Regions from separate parts of the Fodinicurvata sp. EGI_FJ10296 genome, predicted to be linked through region 1. Evidence: riboswitches for the same ligand, from Rfam matches in the RefSeq annotation. Region 1 holds a riboswitch; each other region holds the start of a gene.
What was found. Region 1 has a riboswitch for cobalamin ahead of ABZ728_RS15970 (hypothetical protein). Riboswitches for the same ligand answer to the same signal wherever they lie in the genome.
Positions count from the first base shown of each region.

Region 2: another riboswitch for cobalamin. It lies ahead of ABZ728_RS08360 (copper chaperone PCu(A)C); the one in region 1 lies ahead of ABZ728_RS15970 (hypothetical protein).
Region 3: another riboswitch for cobalamin. It lies ahead of cobU (bifunctional adenosylcobinamide kinase/adenosylcobinamide-phosphate guanylyltransferase); the one in region 1 lies ahead of ABZ728_RS15970 (hypothetical protein).

Region 1 covers NZ_JBFCVL010000007.1:24,942-27,200, reverse strand. The annotation lists gene ABZ728_RS15970 (hypothetical protein) at 1-852, opposite strand, end outside; cobalamin riboswitch at 887-1,102, opposite strand; gene ABZ728_RS15965 (hypothetical protein) at 1,194-1,616, opposite strand; gene ABZ728_RS15960 (hypothetical protein) at 2,256-2,259, shown strand, end outside.
Region 2 covers NZ_JBFCVL010000003.1:467,588-469,846, reverse strand. The annotation lists gene ABZ728_RS08365 (fumarylacetoacetate hydrolase family protein) at 1-440, shown strand, start outside; cobalamin riboswitch at 547-768, shown strand; gene ABZ728_RS08360 (copper chaperone PCu(A)C) at 888-1,382, shown strand; gene ABZ728_RS08355 (Lrp/AsnC family transcriptional regulator) at 1,437-1,907, opposite strand; gene hppD (4-hydroxyphenylpyruvate dioxygenase) at 2,048-2,259, shown strand, end outside.
Region 3 covers NZ_JBFCVL010000006.1:6,534-8,792, reverse strand. The annotation lists gene ABZ728_RS13830 (NAD(P)/FAD-dependent oxidoreductase) at 1-469, shown strand, start outside; cobalamin riboswitch at 559-758, shown strand; gene cobU (bifunctional adenosylcobinamide kinase/adenosylcobinamide-phosphate guanylyltransferase) at 899-1,471, shown strand; gene cobW (cobalamin biosynthesis protein CobW) at 1,486-2,259, shown strand, end outside.

The DNA.
Region 1 (2,259 bases):
TCCGCCCGGGACGATCAGGGTGTGGAGATCATTTTTCCTGCAATCGATACCAATTTGTGAACACGGTAAGGTTGAGCCGGGGGGTAGTGCGGAAGCGGGCATGTCGTCGGCCAGCGCCGCGAGGGCGGCGCGCAGTCCGGCCCGTCCGCTATCGGCGGGCATGGCGGTCAGGGCGCGGCTCAGAACGTCCAGCGCCGCCCGGGCTGCGATGTGGTCATCGGCTGGAAGCATGGCGACCGGCGTCGCGGTCGAGCGGGTTCCGTTGACCGACAAGCGCCATTGCCGCTGACAGCCGGTGCCGGCGGGGTCCAGACGCAGATCGGCGGAATGCTCGCAAAAGGCGAATCGGCCACCGCCATTGACGACGATCAGGGCTTTCTCCGGCAGTGTCTTGAAGTCGGGGGCCGGGGTGTCGGGCAGGGCGCGCAGCCCGTCATCCAGCGCGGTGGCGAGGGCGCGGACCGCCGCTTCGGCCGCAGGGTCGCGATCGCTGGGTGCGGCGGCCAGAACGACGCGCCGGGCTTCGGCCGCCGGTGACGACGCGGCCAGACCCATGGCGACCAGACTGTCGGCGAAATCAGCGGCGGCCGCCGGATCCAGACCGCGGATTTGCAAATTGGCGCGGCGCGTCAGATCCATCGCGCCACTGCCGGCGTTTGCGGCCTGATCGGCCAGCCAAAATGCCTGATCGGCGCTGAGGATACCGGCGGTCGGACGCACGCGGGTCAGCCAGCCATCGGCCGACTCCATCGGCCGATGAGCAGACGGACACCATCCCCGTCGCGAGGCCGGAGCGCCGCGAAAAGCCTGATCGGAATTGACACCGGAACGAAACGCCGGAGACGCCATCATTGTCACATCCTTCCACCGCCACACCCGACGGTCGGACAAAATGGGGGTGGATGGCAGGTCTCCTGGCTCTCGGATCATCGCCTTTCCCCCGACCTTCCCGGCCAATGGCCAGTGGTTCCGCGGGGTGAGGCTTCCCGACCACAGTTGCGGGGGCAGCCGCGGCATTGGAGCCATCATGCTCCGCACCGCATTCCCTATTCTCCCGGCCCGTCGGTCGCTCGGGCCAGGCACCATCCTGATGCCCGATCCTTGCAGGGACGGCCGTCATTTGCAAGGGAAAGCCCGGTGGTGCAGGGCTGGCTTGAGGTGATTCAGTCGGAATTGAACGACGCCCGCTTTGGCTATCGCCCCCTGCTTTCGAGAAGCTGCCGAAGATCGGGCAGGGTGGGGTCGTCGAAGATCAGTTCCTCATGCTCCGGGTCGGGGACCGGGTTGGGGGCGGCGAGAAATTCGGCCGATGGGGCTGGCGGGCTGGCGGTCGGCATGACCATGCGTTCCAGCGTCACATCGAACAATCCGGCCAGACAGAACAATTCGGCGGCGGACGCGGTCTCGTGCCCCAGTTCGAGGGCGGCGACGCGCTCCGGCGTTGAATTCAGCCAGATGGAGATCTTGCGCATCGACCAGCCACGCTTCTGGCGACAGCGGATCATGTTATAGGCGACGGCGCGGCGGATTTCGCGTTCGACCGGCGTGCCGCGCCATGGGCTCTCGGGCGCAAGAAGGAAATCGGCCGGTGTCGTCGTCAGGTGTGGTGCTGGCATTCGTGCCCCCGTTCTCGATGACTGCCCGCCGTTCCGACGCCATGGGGCGAGGGGACGGCAGGCAGCAATAATGGTCGGGGGGTTGAAAGGCCGACTCCAAGGCGGCTCCGCCTGCCTTTAGCGCCCGTTACCGGGGCGCCTGGACATACGCAGACGGCCCCCCGACCGGAGACATGACAAAGCACAAGCAAGATCAGTGTGGGTACACGATCCCCATTGCCTGTCAACCGTTCCACGGCCAGGGTTCAGGGCGCCAGACAGGCGGCGCCAACCTATGGAGTAGGGGCTTTCAAACCCCGGAACCGCATGCTGCGGTTCCGCCAAAAATGCTACCAAGCCGGGGTATTATTCGCCAATAAATTGTGGAACACGTAGTCAGACTCAGACTAAGCCCGAGAAGCTGTGCATTGCGGAGGTCACCCCTGCCTCATTCGTCGTTCAGGTCGGCCAGCATTGGGTCCTGCAATTTTTGCAGGTCGGCATCGGCCTGAGCAGCGATCTGCTCCTGCCGCCGCTCAGGCGTGGGCCGGGCAATATCGGCCAGGCAACAGGGATGAAAGTATTCCGTTGATGAGATATATATTTGGGGAGCGAGGGTGATTTGTCGTCATTTGAATGGGCATCAGGAAGGTCAATCCGATGG
Region 2 (2,259 bases), on a different contig from region 1:
CGTCGTCGGCGTTCTCGCCGGTCGCCGTGACGCCCGATGAACTGGGCGATGCCTGGGACGGCGGCAAGGTCCATCTGCCGCTGCTCGTCAGCTATAACGGCGCCGCGTTCGGCCGGGCGAATGCCGGCGTCGACATGACCTTTGATTTTCCGCGCCTGATTGCCCATGCCGCGCGGACTCGCCCGCTGTCCGCCGGTACGATCATCGGCTCCGGGACGGTGTCGAACAAGGAAGGCGATGGGCCGGGCCGCCCGGTGGCTGACGGCGGGGCGGGGTATTCCTGCATCGCGGAAATCCGCATGATCGAGACCATCCGCGACGGCGCGCCAAAGACGCCGTTCATGCGCTTTGGCGACACCGTCCGCATCGAAATGAAGGACGACAACGGACGGTCGATCTTCGGGGCGATCGAACAGACGGTGGAGCCGTATCGCGAATAGCAAACAACAGGTGACCGATCGGGCCGGCTCGTAGCGGCTGATCGACGTTTTCGCCGCCGGGCCGCCGGGCACCGCCGATCGTGTGGACACGGATTCAACGGTCGTGATAGCGTCCGACCCGGATGGTCCGCGTCGACGGCAAACGCCGTAGGCGGGGCTAAGAGGGAACCCGGTTTGAAGCCGGGGCTGCCCCCGCAACTGTAAGCGGATAGACGGTATTCGCAGTCGGGTCATTCGACTCGACATGCCACTGGGCAATGCCCGGGAAGGCGGAATAATTGTCTCGGACCCGCGAGCCAGGAGACCTGCCATCCAATACCATGGCCGACAGGCTGGGACGGGGTGTGCCCGGAGGACCGTATGATGACTCCCTCTTCGCGTACTCCAGCAATGCTGTCGGCCGATTCAATCGTGAGGACCATTCCCTCGCATTCGTGGGAGACGATAATGAAGAAGACTTTCCTGGCCGCATCGCTGGCGGCATTCATGGCGGCTGGCGTGGCCATTGCCCATCACGGCGAAACGCCAGTTGAAGTCGGGGCGATGGCGGTCAGCCATTCCTGGACCCAGGAAACCTCGGCAACTGCCCATTCCATGTCCGTGTTCACCACCATCGACAATCATGGCGAGGAATCCGACCGCCTGATTTCGGCCGGCACCGACTTCGCGGATGCAGGTGTATTCCGGGCGCCGGTCCTGAGTGAGGACGGGGCGCTTCAGGTCGTCGATGTCCCCGCCGTGGAGATCGCCCCCGGCCAGACCCTGACGCTGGAGCCCGGCGGCGTCCACATCGTGCTGCCCGATGTCCAGCAGGCATTCCTTGAAGGCGATCACTTCCACATGGATCTGGAATTCGAGAAGGCCGGAAGCGTGAGGGTCGCGGTGGACGTCGATCACGGTCATGATGATGACGACGCCCGCGATCACGACCGCGCGTCCTGATCTAAAGCGACCGGTCGGAAAGGGACGGCGCGCGACCGAGGTATGACCCTGGCGCTATAGTGGCAGGGCGTCGTCTTCCTTCAGCGAGTCCAGCACGATCGAGGTCTTGACGTGCTGGACCGACTCGTGCGGCAGCAGAATGTCGTTCACGAATTCGGAAAGGCCCTTGAGGTCGGTCGTCACGACCTTGAGAAAGTAATCCATTTCGCCGGTCAGGGCGTGCGCTTCCAGAACCTGTGGCAATCCCCGCACCAGGTCCGCGAACCGGCGGGCGTTGTCGCGGTTGTGGGTCGCCAGCGTCACCGAGATGATATTGACGATGCCATAGCCGAGCTTCGCCCGGTCGAGCCGGGCGTGATAGCCGAGGATGAAGCCGTCGGCCTCCAGCCGCGAGCGCCGGCGCGAGCATTGCGACGGCGACAGATTGATCCGGTCCGACAACTCGTTATTGGTCAGGCGCCCATCGGCCTGCAGGCAGGCGAGCAATCGACGGTCGAAGTCATCGAGGGGCCTGGAGTCCGTCATCTTTGCCACCTTTTCTGCATGATCCGTGCACAGGATCGGCTATTCGCGGCCCCGTATGCAAACACATTGCGGCAGTGATGCGCAATAATGGCTCCCAATGCGCTAGAGCGCGCTCCCTCTACCTTCAGGAGATATGAGCCATGGGACCGTTTCCCCACGACGCCCCGCCGGCAAAGATCGACGATGAGAACCCCGCCGGCACCGACGGATTCGAATTCGTTGAATTCGCCCATCCCGATCCGGCGGCATTGGAAGCGCTGTTCGAGCGTATGGGCTATGTGCCCGTCGCCCGGCACAAGTCGAAGGCGGTCACAGTCTGGCGACAGGGTGATGTCAATTACATCGTCAACGC
Region 3 (2,259 bases), on a different contig from region 1:
CGACGGCGGCCGGGTCCGCGTGACGACACCGCATCGGCAGTGGACGGCCGATTTCATCATCGCCGGTACCGGATTCGCGATCGATCTCGACCGGCGACCGGAACTGTCGGCGCAGTCCGGCAACATCAAGCTTTGGCGCGATGTCTATGTCGAGCGCGGCGAGGAGCAGTCCGATCTGGCCGGCTATCCCTATCTGGGACCGGCGTTCGAGTTCCTGGAAAAGGACGCGGGCCGGACACCGGAACTGCGCGACATTCACTGCTTCAACTATGCCTCGACCCTGACCCACGGCAAGGTCAGCGGCGATATCCCCGCCGTAAGCGACGGCGCCGCCCGTCTGGCTCGGGGCATTGCCGCGCATTTTTATCGGGATGACATCGACTGGCATTACGAGCAGTTGCAAGCCTTCGACCGTCCCGAGGTATTCGGCGACGAATGGACCGATGCCGAAGCCGTCACACCAGCATAGCGATGGCACGGCCGCGCGCTTCAGGGGCGCATTAGGGGTTTGACGCGACGCAATTTGCGCATAGGGTAGCGGCCGAACGTGCTGCCGGTTCCGTGGGTCATGAGTTCGGCCCCCGGATGAAAAGGGAACATGGAACGGTCGACCCAATCCGGGGATCGCGTCCATGGCTGCCCCCGCAACTGTCAGCGATCGCCGCGGCCATGCAGGTCCACTGGCATTCTTGCCGGGAAGGACGGCCAAGGGCTATCGATCGCGAGCCAGGAGACCTGCCGCAGCCACGACAGACGAGACCGGCCGGGCGGGGTGTATCGGCGGGGTCATCGGAACGGCATTCGCCTGTCGGCCATTCGTGGTGCCGACATCCGGCGCCATGCGTTCCGGCGCCCTCAGCACGCCCGTCCGGATTAATTGCGATCGAGGCGGCGCGGCATGAACCCGAATCCGGACCCCAATATTGACGGCAAGCCATGGCGGCAAACGACGGCGCTGATCCTCGGCGGTGCGCGGTCGGGCAAAAGCCGCCATGGTGAACGCCTGTGCCTCGATCTGGCCGCCGCCGGATCGGTGCCGCCGGTCTATATCGCCACCGCCCAGGCGTTCGACGACGAGATGCGCGCCCGCATCGACGACCATCGCTCCCGGCGCGGCCCGGAATGGGCGACGATCGATGCCCCACTCGACCTTCCCGCCGCCGTGGCCGCCCAGTCGAACGCGGTCGTTCTGGTCGATTGCCTGACGCTGTGGCTGACCAATGTCATTCTGGCGGACCGGCCGGTCGACACGGCGCGCGCGGATCTGCTGTCCACTTTGGCAACGGCGGCGGAAAACGGCACAAGCGTCATCCTCGTCGCCAACGAGGTCGGTCTCGGTCTCGTGCCGGAAACGCCTCTGGGCCGCCGGTTTCGCGACGAGGCCGGCATTCTCAATCAGGCCGTTGCGTCGGTGGCCGACACGGTCACCTTTATCGCCGCCGGTCTTCCCCTTTCCCTGAAATCAGCCTGACGGAACCAACTGCCATGAAAATATCGACCACGGTCATCACCGGATTCCTGGGTGCCGGCAAGACGACGCTGATCCGGGATCTGCTGACATCGGTCAACGGCCGGCGCATCGCGCTGATCATCAACGAGTTCGGCGATCTGCCGATCGACGGCGAGATCCTGAAAGGCTGCGGTCTGGAGGACTGCAAGGACGACGACATCGTCGAACTGGCCAATGGCTGCATCTGCTGCACGGTCGGCGAGGATTTCGTCCCGACCATGACCAAGATCCTCAACCGCGAGGATCGCCCGGATCACATCATCATCGAGACCTCGGGCCTGGCGCTGCCGCAGCCGCTGGTGCGGGCTTTCCGCTGGCCGGAGATCCGCAACCGGGCGCAGTTGGACGGCGTGATCGCGGTGCTCGACGGGCTGGCGCTGTCGACGGGCGGTGTCGTGTCGAATACCTCGGCGGTCGATGCCCAGCGCACCGCCGATCCGATGCTCGATCACGAGACGGCGCTGGAAGATCTGCTCGCCCATCAGATCGAAGCCGCCGATCTGCTGGTCCTGACCAAGACCGACATGCTGGACGAGGCCGGCCTCAAAGCCGCCCGCGAACGCGCTGGCAGCGGCCACGGCGCCGGCAAGACGGTGCTGGAAAGCGGCCGGCATGTGCTGACCGCCGACGCGCTGCTGGGTCTCGGCCTCGATCCCGACCGCATCATGAACGGTCATGAAGACGACCATCATGATGACGACCACCACGAAGACGACCACGAGCACGTCGATTTCCTGTCTCATGTCATC